DNA from 3 places in the Bartonella sp. HY328 genome. Region 1 is predicted to be linked to each of the others. Evidence: riboswitches for the same ligand, from Rfam matches in the RefSeq annotation. Region 1 holds a riboswitch; each other region holds the start of a gene.
The links. Region 1 has a riboswitch for cobalamin ahead of N5852_RS03710 (energy-coupling factor ABC transporter permease). Riboswitches for the same ligand answer to the same signal wherever they lie in the genome.
Positions count from the first base shown of each region.

Region 2: linked by a shared signal. The riboswitch ahead of N5852_RS14185 (DUF1852 domain-containing protein) and the one ahead of N5852_RS03710 (energy-coupling factor ABC transporter permease) in region 1 are both predicted to bind cobalamin.
Region 3: linked by a shared signal. The riboswitch ahead of nrdH (glutaredoxin-like protein NrdH) and the one ahead of N5852_RS03710 (energy-coupling factor ABC transporter permease) in region 1 are both predicted to bind cobalamin.

Region 1 covers NZ_CP104883.1:893,503-897,776, reverse strand. Annotated here, with positions in the region: gene N5852_RS03725 (monovalent cation/H+ antiporter subunit A) at 1-252, opposite strand, end outside; gene N5852_RS03720 (TetR/AcrR family transcriptional regulator) at 750-1,376, shown strand; gene N5852_RS03715 (antibiotic biosynthesis monooxygenase family protein) at 1,538-1,882, shown strand; cobalamin riboswitch at 2,004-2,264, shown strand; gene N5852_RS03710 (energy-coupling factor ABC transporter permease) at 2,314-3,033, shown strand; gene N5852_RS03705 (ABC transporter substrate-binding protein) at 3,161-4,243, shown strand.
Region 2 covers NZ_CP104884.1:163,841-168,114, reverse strand. Annotated here, with positions in the region: gene N5852_RS14190 (helix-turn-helix domain-containing protein) at 123-764, shown strand; cobalamin riboswitch at 1,225-1,431, shown strand; gene N5852_RS14185 (DUF1852 domain-containing protein) at 1,530-2,579, shown strand; gene N5852_RS14180 (methionine synthase) at 2,606-3,634, shown strand; gene N5852_RS14175 (class I SAM-dependent methyltransferase) at 3,813-4,274, shown strand, end outside.
Region 3 covers NZ_CP104883.1:1,297,555-1,301,828, reverse strand. Annotated here, with positions in the region: gene rpoZ (DNA-directed RNA polymerase subunit omega) at 1-339, shown strand, start outside; gene N5852_RS05435 (LysR family transcriptional regulator) at 549-1,433, shown strand; cobalamin riboswitch at 1,510-1,785, shown strand; gene nrdH (glutaredoxin-like protein NrdH) at 2,164-2,385, shown strand; gene nrdI (class Ib ribonucleoside-diphosphate reductase assembly flavoprotein NrdI) at 2,387-2,794, shown strand; gene nrdE (class 1b ribonucleoside-diphosphate reductase subunit alpha) at 2,788-4,274, shown strand, end outside.

The sequences.
Region 1 (4,274 bases):
CCAAGCAAGACCATCCATCCGCAAAATAATATTGATTCCCCATTGCGGCAACCAATCTATTTGTAAGCGTACCGCATCACCATTCATAATCGAGGGATAAAGCATGATAGTGAGCAACAGACCAAAAAGCGCAACAGAGCCTGCAAACCACGCTTCATTATTCTTAGCGGTGGAGCGAAAAAAGCCAATTATTGCACTGCCTATGAAGGGGAGCAGGATTAGTAAAACCAGCATCGCTTCCCTTGTTGTCACCATTATATCAACCCCATTACTACAAGCGACAAAGCGCTATCCCATCATTTAAATCCTATTTGCCACCATTCGGCATCAGTATGATCTACCAGAAGAAAGTTATGATTTTTTTAAAAACAAAATTTTCAAAATTATTTCACACTCACGTAAATTGGCAAAAAAATTAACAAAGAAAACCCTATGGCTTAGGTGCGAATCTAAAATTTTGCAATTCACGATAATAAATCTGGTTTTACAAAACCTATTCTAAACAAAAAATACAGCCGATTGGTGAATATTTTAAGGAAAAAGCGATATATTTTTTGCCTGTGGATAAAATAGTTCTAAAAACATGATAGTGTCATGACAAAGGAGATAGATTAGACCATATGCTTTAAATTTAGTTGCCAAACCAACTGAGCTCCATCATGAAGCATTTCGCTGAAACACAACAAATTTATCGCAATACACTCTTCCCAACTTGCAATTGATGCTTAATTATGATATGAACCTCGTTCATGGCTAAAGAAAAAATTGCTAAAACGACATTAAAAAGAGAACAGCAACGCATCGCCCTTATTGACGCGGCGGAGCGGGCTATTGCCGCTAAGGGATTGAACGGTTTTAAAGCGCGTGAGCTTGCTGATGAAATCGGCGTTGGTCTTGGACAAATCTATAATCTAGTTACGGATCTAGATGAGCTATTATTACGCGTTAGCTCGAAAACTTTGGTGCGGCTTGAAACCGCAATAGAAGCTGAATTTAATGATGAACAACCACAAACGGCTGAAGATATGCTGATTGTAACGGCGCGCGCTTATCATCATTTTGCCCGTGATAATTATAATTTATGGCGCACTTTATTCGACCATCAATTGCCGCAAGATAAGCCTGTTCCGGATTGGGTATCGCATGAAAGATTACGGCCTTTTCAAGTGGTTGATAAGCCGCTTGGTGAATTGATGAAGGGCGCAGATAGTGAAGAAGTGAAGCTCTTTTCACAAACCATATTTTCAGGAATTCACGGCCTTGTATCCATTAGCCTTGATAGCCGAGATGTAGGCGTTCCCCCTGCCTTACTAGATAAGCAGATTGGTAAATTTATTAAAATCATCTGCCGCGGTTTAAAAAAGAAAAGCAAATAGCATCTATATCTTATCAAACAATTATTCCGAGGTATTTGGAGATCAGTATAAGTTTTTATTGGTTTTCAATGTAAAGTAAAAAAATGGCTCGCTTGTTTTCTCATCCTATATTTAAAAAATTGCTTTAATTGCAGATTTTGATTTAAGCAAAGGATTTAAAAATGTTCGCCAAAACACCTCCTCCTTATTATCTTGTTGCTTTTTCATCGCAACGGAGCCTTGGCGATGATGAATATCATCAAATAGCAGAAAAAATGGTAGAGCTTGCACTGCAACAAACAGGCTGTCTTGGCGCTGAATCTGTCCGCGATGAAAATGGTTTTGGGATTACCAATTCCTTTTGGCGTGATGAAGCAAGTATTAAATCATGGAAGAACAACATCGATCATCAAATTGCTCAAAAACTTGGCAAGTCCAAATTTTATTCAGATTATTTTGTTCGCGTTGCAAAAGTGGAACGCGATTATTGTTTCGCTGCTTGTAAAATGCTTTCTAATCCTCAATGAAACTAAATTTTTAAATTTTGCAATATTCTATTCAACTATGTTTTAACGCCTTTTCTTCTTTACAATTGTAATGTTATATCGTAACAATAGTAAGAATTTGATTGACGTTATTATGCGAAATAGTTAACCTAGCTGCGACGGTTCCCCGAATGATGGACTTCATAGGGGACTAATAGGGAACATGGGACGGGTTAACTTTATAAAGGACCCAAGCCATGGCTGCCCCCGCAACTGTAAGCGGTAGATAACAAATATAGTGCAGTAAAAGCTGCAAACCACTGTTTAAGATTAGCTTTAAATTAGGCCAATCCAATGAATGGGAAGGTTGTTTGTCATCGCCATTCCGCAAGCCAGGAGACCTGCCGTCAATCATCAGGCGTTTCGCCTTTTGCGCAATTATTTTTGCACGGTGGGTGCAGGAAGGCATAAAAATGCATATTGAACCGGGCGTCGTTTCCGGCGCTAAAATTATTTTGAGCTATGCAACAGCATTTGCAGCTCTTGGAATTACAGCCAAATTGGCATTAAGGACAATTTTTCCTCAAAAAACCTCTGATAGCTTTCATCAAAAAAGCAAAGATGGTGGTATCATATCTCTTTTGGCGCGCAGCCTCATTACCACTGCCCTTGTTTTTACTTTTTTTGAAATCTTCCCCCATCATCCAGTGGGCGTTTCAGAAGTTCATCTTATCCTTGGATCATCATTATTTTTAATTTTTGGTGCCGCTCCAACTGCAATAGGACTAACATTAGGTCTCCTCTTACAAGGGTTGTTTTTTGCGCCCTTTGATCTTCCCCAATATGGTATGAATGTCACAACGCTATTGATGCCGCTTTTTGCTATGGCGTGGCTTGCCAATAAAATCATTCCACAAAATAGCGCCTACAAAGATATAGGCTATAAACAAGCCCTAGCTTTATCAACCAGTTATCAAGGTGGTATTGTTGCTTGGGTGGCGTTTTGGGCATTTTACGGCGAAGGCTTTAGTAGCGAGACAGCAGTTAATATTGGCAGTTTTGCTATTGCTTATATGAGCGTTGTCTTGGTGGAACCACTCATTGATCTTGGGGTATTATTCATCGCTAAAAGCCTGCATAAATTATCAAATTCCCCCTTTATTCAGCAACGGCTTTACCAAGCAATCAATTAAAAGCCCAAAATTTTTCTAATTAGCCGGAGTGTAAATCGCCTTGATTTACCTCCCTTTTGAAATCGCGGCGTTTCACTGCGGTTTTATATGCGGCTATTTCTTCATTTTAAAATCTTACGGAAAACCTATGCTAATCCCGACATCTTCTTTTTTTCAAAAAGTTTTAACATTGTCTTCGCTCGTTATTTTACCGCTTATCGCATTAAATAACACGGCAGAGGCTGCCTCTACCCAATATCCACTAAAACTTAATAATTGCGGCCGAATTATAGAATTTAAAAAGAAGCCGCAAAATGTGGTTTCGGTTGGTCAAACCAGCACAGAAATTCTCTACCTTTTAGGCCTTAGTGACAAGGTTAAAGGCACGGCCTTATGGTTTGAGCCTGTCATGCCTGAATTTAAAGACATTGATGCACAAATTAAACGTCTTGCTGATAATGAACCAAGCTTTGAATCTGTAGTTGCCCAAAAGCCAGATATGATTGCCAATCAATATGAATGGACAATTGGCCCAGTTGGCGCAACTGCAACCTATAGCCAATTTGATGATCTAGCCATTCCAGTTTACACATCGCCCGCAGATTGCGAGGGTAAGGATAATCTTGCCGGCAATGATGGTTTACGCACTACCCCCTTTGACATGGAAATTATCTATAAAGAAATCCATGAATTATCCCAAATTTTTGACGTGGAAGAGCGTGGTGATAAAGTCATTGAAACATTAAAGGCACGAGAAAAAGCCGCAATTGAAAAGGCAAAATCCCTTAATATCAAAGATATTTCGGGAATTATGTGGTTTTCAAGTTCCACACTGCAATCAGATCCCTTCATTGGTGGACGTCTTGGCGCACCTGCCTATATGTTTAAAACTCTTAACATAAAAAATATTGCTCAATCGGATTTCGATTGGCCAACCATGGGTTGGGAAACAATTGCTAAGGATAATCCAACAATTTTGGTAATTGCCGATATGCAGCGCAAACGCTTTCCCGCCGATCATGCCGATGTAAAAATTAACTTCCTACAAAGTGATCCGGTTACCAAGCTGATGAATGCTGTTAAAGACCAGCGCATCATAACTATAAATGCTCAAGCAATGAATGGTTCAATCCATACCATTGACGGTATAGAACAGCTTGCAAATGCACTTATCAAGATACAAGAAAATCAAATGAGCGGGGCAAAAATAGCGCCCAATAACCTCCATTAAAAATGTAAACCAATTTTAATATTGTCTTTCT
Region 2 (4,274 bases), on a different replicon from region 1:
TATTGTCTTTTGCATTGTTAAAAAACATGGAAACACTTGGCCAAAGCCTTTTGCAAAATGCCTTGCTTAAAAAAGCATTTTTTAAACAACAAAGCTCCGCATGCATAAAGCCTGCTCATCAAATGAGCACCATTGATGAAATATCAAAGCCAAAACCGTTTCGGCGCAAATCATATCTTTTGGGTGCCATTGAAAAAAAGATTTTTAAAAAGACTGATCGGCGCTCTTTAAAAAGGCTTTTGCTTGCCGCAAAACGGTTTGATTTACAAAAACGTCAAAAGGGGCAACGCTGCGGCCCACTTGGGACAATTGCACTTGAAGTGCTTGAATATTTTATCAATATTATCGATTATAAAACTGGGCGACTTGAACCAGCCATTGCCACAATTATGCGCAAAATCCGCCGCTCTCGCGATAGTGTGGTGCGTGCATTAAAAGCCTTGCAAAACCACGGTTTTATAAATTGGGTACGCCGCTATAGTCATAATGATAGCGCCGACGGTCCGAGCTTAAAACAAGCCAGCAATGCCTATTGCTTGAATTTGCCAGAAAAATGCGCCCATTTAGTTATTGATAATGCACCACTTTGCCAACATTTAAGCGATGAACAAATTGCGCGAAAACACCAACAACAAGCAATGTTTGATGCCCTTTCTTATCATGAACAGATCGCCTTGGATTTTAATGACAATCCAAAACTTGCACAACAGCTTTTACAATTTGCAGATAGTTTTAAAAACTCTAAAGCAGATTTCGATATTTAGAGCAATAAGCCTGAGTCCGATCAACAGACAGAATATCAAACTTAATATATTTATAACTAACATACTAAAAGATTTAAGTTTCAAGTACCAATTTTTTACCAAAATTGCGATATTAATCATGGAATATACTGAGCTGAGGCCTAACAAAAAGCTGATGTTGTAGGTTTAAAAAATCGCCAATGTCACAATAATTCAATTAAGGCTTTGAACAGGGATATAATAGCTTTTTTAAGCCTTATCGTAATCTTATGATGAATAATTTTATACTAACTTGTAAAAATCTTTTTTTAAAAAAATGCTCTTGATAAAGACAATAATTTTTTACGCAATAATACTTCATAAACAAAATGTTTAAGTTAACATGGTACCTAAATTTTAACAAGGAAAGCAACTTAACGAGCATAGCACATAGAGATATAAATATTCCTTTATATGCTATTGACTGCTTCATTTATTTATGCCAGAAAATTATCGTCGTGGTTCTCTATTTTTAAAAAAATAGAGCTAAGAGGGAATTCGGTGAAGATATTTTCGGTTCCGAAGCTGCCCCCGCAACTGTGAACGTTGAGCCTTTATTTATGTACAACCACTGGATTTAATTCTGGGAAGGTAAAATAAAGACGTTGACCCGTAAGCCAGGAGACCTGCCCCGACGAATATTGTCCACGGGCGGGGTGTCCTGGTGTGCTATAACAAAGGCCATATGACGGTCTTTATTGTTATGCGTGCGCTGAACCATGCCTCTTTAACTTATGGAGGTCAATCATGTCTCGAATAACACTACCATTCATCGCAACAGACCAACAGTCTAGTGATCATCAGCGAAATATAGGTCATCATGCCTTTACTTTCGCTCTCAAAAGCCAGCCTTTTGATGAAAATTATTGTCCTGCCGACAATACTCGGCTCACAACGAATTTTGCCAATTTAGCCAGAGGAGAAAACCGTCAAGAGAACCTCCACAATAGTTTGAGGATGATTAATAACCGTTTTAATACGCTTGCACATTGGGATAACCCTGAAAGTAACCGTTATAGCGTTGAACTAGAAATTATTTCAGTAGAGATGACGATTAATGCGCAATGTCATAATGATGCTTTCCCGCTGATTGAAATATTGAAAACGAATATTATTGATCAAAAATCGGGAGAACGCATTGAAGGCATTGTCGGAAATAATTTTTCTTCCTATATCCGCGATTACGACTTTAGTATTGTTTTACCAGCTCATAATAAAAATCGTTCCACTTTCAGTATTCCTGATGATTTTGGAAATCTGCATGGAAAATTGTTCAGATATTTTCTTAACTCGGAGATTTATCTAGAGCATTTTCAAAAGTTACCAGTCATCTGTTTGAGTGCCTCTACCAGCAAATCATATAGTCGCACGAGTAATTTTCACCCTATATTAGGCAATGAGTATCAACAAAATGAACTATCTTTGACCGATCAATATTTTCAAAAAATGGGTTTACAGGTTCGCTTCTTCATGCCTCGCAATAGCGTTGCGCCCTTTGCCTTTTATTTCATTGGTGATCTATTGAATGATTATACGAACCTTGAACTTATCAGTATGATCAGCACAATGGAAACTTTTCAAAAGATTTATAGACCAGAGATTTATAACGCCAATTCCCCTGCAGGTGCCTATTATAATCCAAGTCTTGAACACCAAGATTATTCGCAAACTCGAATTATTTACGACCGCGAAGAGAGAAGTAGGCTTGCTGTTGAGCAAGGAAAATTCGCTGAAGAGCATTTTATCAAGCGCTATCAAGTCGTTGTTGAACAATGCTTTTCCAACGATAGCCTTTAAAACACCGATAAATAGGGTCGCTTATTATGAATAAATTATTGCCTACTTCAACTGCTGGTAGTCTGCCCAAACCCTCGTGGCTTGCAGAACCAGAAAAACTTTGGTCACCATGGAAATTACAGGGAGAGGAACTTATTGAAGGTAAACAAGATGCCCTGCTTTTGGCCTTGGAAGCCCAACAACGAGCAAGGATTGATATTGTCAGTGATGGGGAGCAGACGCGCCAGCATTTTGTTACGACATTTATTGAACATCTTAGCGGCGTTGATTTTGAGAAGCGGGAAACTGTCAAAATTCGCAATCGCTATGATGCGAGTGTTCCAACAGTGGTCGATGCTATATCGCGCCCAAAGTCGTGCTTTGTTGAAGATGCTAAATTTTTACGCCAGCAAACCAGCAAGCCAATAAAATGGGCGCTTCCTGGCCCTATGACCATGATTGATACACTTTATGATGCCCACTATAAAAGCCGCGAAAAATTAGCATGGGAGTTTGCAAAGGTTTTAAATGAAGAGGCTAAAGAACTAGAGGCTGTAGGTGTTGACATTATCCAGTTTGATGAGCCCGCATTTAATGTATTTTTTGATGAAGTCAATGATTGGGGCATTGCTACGCTGGAAAAAGCAATTGAGGGTATCAAGTGTGAAACCGCTGTCCATATTTGTTATGGTTATGGTATTAAGGCTAATACGGATTGGAAAAAGACTTTGGGATCGAAGTGGCGACAATATGAAAATTCCTTTCCTAAATTACAAAAATCCAACATCGATCTAATCTCATTGGAATGCCATAATTCTCATGTTCCGATAGACTTGATTGAACTTCTTCGCGGAAAAAAGGTGATGGTGGGTGCTATTGATGTGGCAACTCATAATATTGAAACACCGCAGGAGGTTGCCAATACTTTGCGCAAAGCGCTTGAATTCGTTGATGCCGATAAGCTTTATCCATGTACGAATTGTGGAATGGCTCCACTACCGCGAGAAATAGCCCATGGTAAACTCAATGCTTTAAGCGCAGGCGCACAAATCATCAGACAAGAGCTTGCAGTTTAGAATATATATAGCAATGATTAAAAAAGTGATGTGGATTATATATATCTTCTTTTCATAGGTTTAAAAGTGATATTATGATTACTCCCCCTATCTTTTACCTTAGTTTCTTTATTAATTTAACTCTGCGCTAATTTGCTTAAATTGATGAACGAAAAATCAAACAGGATTTAATCTTATAATGTATTCTAGTTCCCACAGTAAACAGCAAGTGACTGATCCCCTTGCTTTATATGCAAGTGCGATTGATACGTCAAATTATATCAGTCAGGTTGCTCCAGTGGTTAACAACCTTGCTCCTAATATTGGCAGCTTGATTGATATAGGAGCAGGTGCTGGGCAATTGGGCAATGCTTTACGTGGCTTAAAGTGTGCTTGGACGGCAATAGAGCCATCTCCTTTCATGCAAAGTCGCCTTGCGCAATTTGTAAATCCACCGCAAATTATTGCTAAAAACTGGCAAGACGAAACAATTGATGATATCGCTGCCGATACGGTATTAGCAGCAACCATGCCAGCTTATTTTGATGATGCTGTTGGCTTTTTAGAAACTTGTAAAAAATGGGCAAAGCGACAAATTATTTGGGTTGTTGCCGCCCAAGCCGCGCCAAAGGGTTTAATTCTGGCTGCATGTTTACCGGCA
Region 3 (4,274 bases), 400 kb from region 1:
GCTAGCCACCGCGCCCGTCAGATTTCTCAAGGTGCGCAAATCACTATTGACCGCGACAATGATAAAAATCCCGTTGTTGCCTTGCGTGAAATTGCTGATGAAACCTTGTCACCAGCCGATTTGAAAGAAGATCTTATCCATTCCATGCAAAAGCATGTTGAAGTTGATGAGCCTGAAGTTACACCAGCACTTCTTACTCACGATGATGCAGGTTTGGGTGATTCGTTATTTAATGATGACGTTGCAGATCAACCTATAGTCTTTGATCAAATGTCTGAAGACGATCTTCTTGCTGGTATTGAGGGCTTGGTTGCCCCTGAAAAAAATGATGATTATTGATTCTAAAACATTGAATTAGTCATTATTAATCGACTTTATATAAAACCGCCGCTTTAAAAGCTGGCGGTTTTTTTGCATTTATTAAGTCTAATTCAATTTGTACACAAACTAGCATTTCAATAAAGTATTTTAATGCGCAATAGGTACATAAGCTTATAGAAGCGTTTTATGGCATTGAATATAAGTTAAACATATGCAAATTTAAGCCTATGAACTGGGATGATTTAAGAATATTTTTAAGCGTTGCGCGCAATAATCAGTTGCTTAAAGCTGCCAAACAGCTTGGAGTTAATCATACAACTATTTCGCGGCGCCTAACCGCGCTTGAACACCAATTAAACACCAAATTGGTGACGCGCAGCACCACTGGAACGCAGCTCACCGATGCAGGTGAACGCCTTTTACACCATGCAGAACAAGTTGAAGCGCAAATGTTGCAAGCTCAAGCGCAAATTGGCGGCGAAGATGTGCAGCTAAGCGGCACTATTCGCATTGCCGCACCTGATGGCTTTGGCGTTTCTTTCCTTGCCAAGCATCTACCACGATTATCTGAAAAATTTCCAGATTTAACGCTTCAATTAGTACCGGTCTCACGAAATTTTTCCCTATCGCAACGCGAAGCCGATATTGCGATAACCGTTGAGCGCCCTGCGCAGGGACGGCTTATTGCCAAAAAGCTTACCGATTATAAATTGCGCCTTTATGCCCATAAGGATTATTTAAAGCGCCATGGCCATCCGTTAAATATCCATGATATATTAGTTCATCATCGCAAAATTGATTATGTTGACGATCTCATCTCCACCCCTGCCCTTGCTTATAGCCATGAGATAAGTGAAGATTGGCATTCCAATTTCCAAGTATCTAGCACTTTAGGGCAATTGGAAGCAATTATAGCAGGCGGCGGTATTGGTATTTTGCATAGCTATATCGCAAGAACTTATCCTGATTTAGCAGTAGTGCTACCAGAAAAAGCAATTATTCGCTCTTATTGGTTATCCTATCATGAAAATTTAAAAGGCATTCGCCGTATTCATGAAGTGGCCAACTTTATTTCCCAAACCATAGAAACCAATCGCGCTGCTTTTCTTTAAACAGCTGAGTTAACCAAATCCTAGTTTGCCTGTTTATAATCCAATCATAGATATTGACGCAAAAATTAAATAGAATACTATATCTAGTATTCAAGGTTATTTGATTCTGTTCAAATTTAAAGGGAATTTGGTAGATGTCATATTAATCAATGCCTTATATTTGATTATTGATATTATTCCAAAGCTGCCCCCGCAACTGTGAACAAGGAGCAATGACGGTTTAGCCACTGAGCAAAGTTTTTAAAATCATAAGTAGCACCATTGCTGAAATGAGATTGAAACAACGCTTGGGAAGGTCGTTAATTGCGTTGAGCTGTGAGCCAGGAGACCTGCCTTGAATAAGTGTCAACAGACGGGGTGTCTGCACTGGCGAGGTTTAATAGGCGCACCTTTGCGGCCTTTTGGTTTTGGTATATTGCTTATGCCAATGCTTTAAACTCACCCGTGCACATGCCCTTTAGGCTTCGGGAAGGAAGTTTATAATGCTTTATCCAAATATTTTTGATGTTAGTTACATCAAGGCACCACCATTCTAGCTCAATTTAAATACTGCGCCAGAGCCCATTAAACAACATTTGTCTATGCTGCTTTAATAATCTTGACGCACCATCCTCCACAACAAGCACGCACTTAACGCAGCATAAGGCTAACCCCTTATTGCTCGGCGTTTTTGCTTAAACCAAATCAATATAAAGCACCAAAGCCATAATCCTCAAAAGGAACTAATCTCATGCAAGTTACCATCTATTCAAAGCCACAATGCGCTCAATGTACTGCTACTTACCGCGTTCTTGATACTAAGGGCATCGCTTATAATATTATTGATATTACCGAGAATGAAGATGGGTTTTCGCGGGTTCAATCGCTGGGCTATCGTCAAGTTCCCGTTGTTGTTGCAGGTGATCATCATTGGGCTGGCTTTCGCCCTGACATGATTGCAAAAATTGCATAATATGCTTTTGCTTGCTTATTACTCAAGCTCGACAGGCAATACTCATGCTTTTGTCGAGCGCTTGCAATTACCCGCCTTTCGCATTGATCGCACAGAGCCAGCCAAACATATAGATGATGACTATATTTTGGTTTTGCCAACCTATGCTGACGGTGAAGGAAATGGCGCTGTCCCCAAAGCCATTATCCATTTTTTAAATGAAGAAGAAAATCGCCACCGCATTCGCGGTGTCATTGCTGGTGGCAATCGCAACTTTGGCAATACCTATGCCCTTGCTGGCGATATTATTGCGCAAAAATGCAATGTGCCTTGCCTTTATCGTTTTGAACTGCGCGGCACGCAAGAAGATGCTGACAATGTTCATGAAATCTTAAAAAACTTTAAAAATCTTGGAAAAAACCAATGCTAGACCAGCCGCAATTGGATAAATCACAAAAAGTAAAATCAGCACGAAGCGAAACACAGCTTGATTTTCATGCCTTAAATGCCATGCTTAATATTTATGACGAAAATGGTGCAATCCAATTTGAAATGGATAAAATGGCAGCGCGGCAGTATTTTTTGCAGCATGTCAACCAAAACACCGTTTTCTTTCATAATTTAGAAGAAAAACTCGATTACCTTGTCGAAGAAGGTTTTTATGAAAAAAGTGTTCTTGATGCCTATGATAGCGATTTTATAAAAAGCCTTTTCCAACGCGCTTATGGTTATAAATTTCGCTTTCCAACTTTTCTTGGGGCATTTAAATATTATACCGCTTACACATTAAAAACACGTGATGGCACGCGCTATTTAGAACGCTATGAAGATCGCATTGTCATGGTTGCATTAAGCCTTGCACGCGGCAGTCAAGAACTTGCAATAAAATTAGTTGATGAAATTATCACTGGTCGCTTCCAACCTGCCACTCCAACTTTTTTAAATGCTGGCAAACAACAGCGCGGCGAACTTGTTTCATGCTTTTTGTTGCGCCTTGAAGACAATATGGAATCAATCGGCCGTTCGATCAATTCTGCTCTACAATTATCAAAGCGCGGCGGCGGCGTTGCCCTTAGCCTTACCAATTTGCGTGAAGCGGGCGCGCCGATTAAGCACATTGAAAACCAGTCATCAGGCATTGTACCAGTGATGAAAATGCTTGAAGATGCGTTTTCCTATGCCAACCAACTTGGTGCGCGCCAAGGGGCTGGTGCGGTGTATTTACATGCTCACCACCCAGATATTTTAACTTTTCTTGACACTAAGCGTGAAAATGCTGATGAGAAAATCCGCATCAAAACCTTATCCTTAGGGGTGATTATTCCTGATATTACGTTTGAGCTTGCCCGCCAAAATGAGGAAATGTATCTATTTTCTCCTTATGATGTTGAGCGTGTCACCGGCAAATGCATGAGTGATATTGAAATAAGCAAGCATTATCGAGACTTTGTTGATAATCCTGATATTCGCAAAACCCGTATTAATGCCCGCAATTTTTTTCAACGGCTTGCAGAAATTCAGTTTGAATCAGGCTATCCTTATATCTTATTTGAAGATACCGCCAATAGACTTAATCCGCTTGCTGGCCGCATTTCAATGAGCAATCTTTGCTCGGAGATTTTGCAAGTAAATAGCGCTAGCGAATTTAATGCCGATCTTTCTTATAAAACTATTGGTAATGATATTTCCTGCAATCTTGGTTCGCTCAATATTGCTAAAACGATGGATTCTCCTAATTTTGGCAATACGGTTGAAACAGCTATTCGCGCCCTTACCGCTGTTTCACAAATGAGCAATATGGAATGTGTCCCCTCAATTGCTAAAGGCAATCGTGAAAGCCATGCCATTGGTCTTGGGCAAATGAATCTTCATGGTTTTCTTGCTCGCGAACATATTTATTATGGCTCACC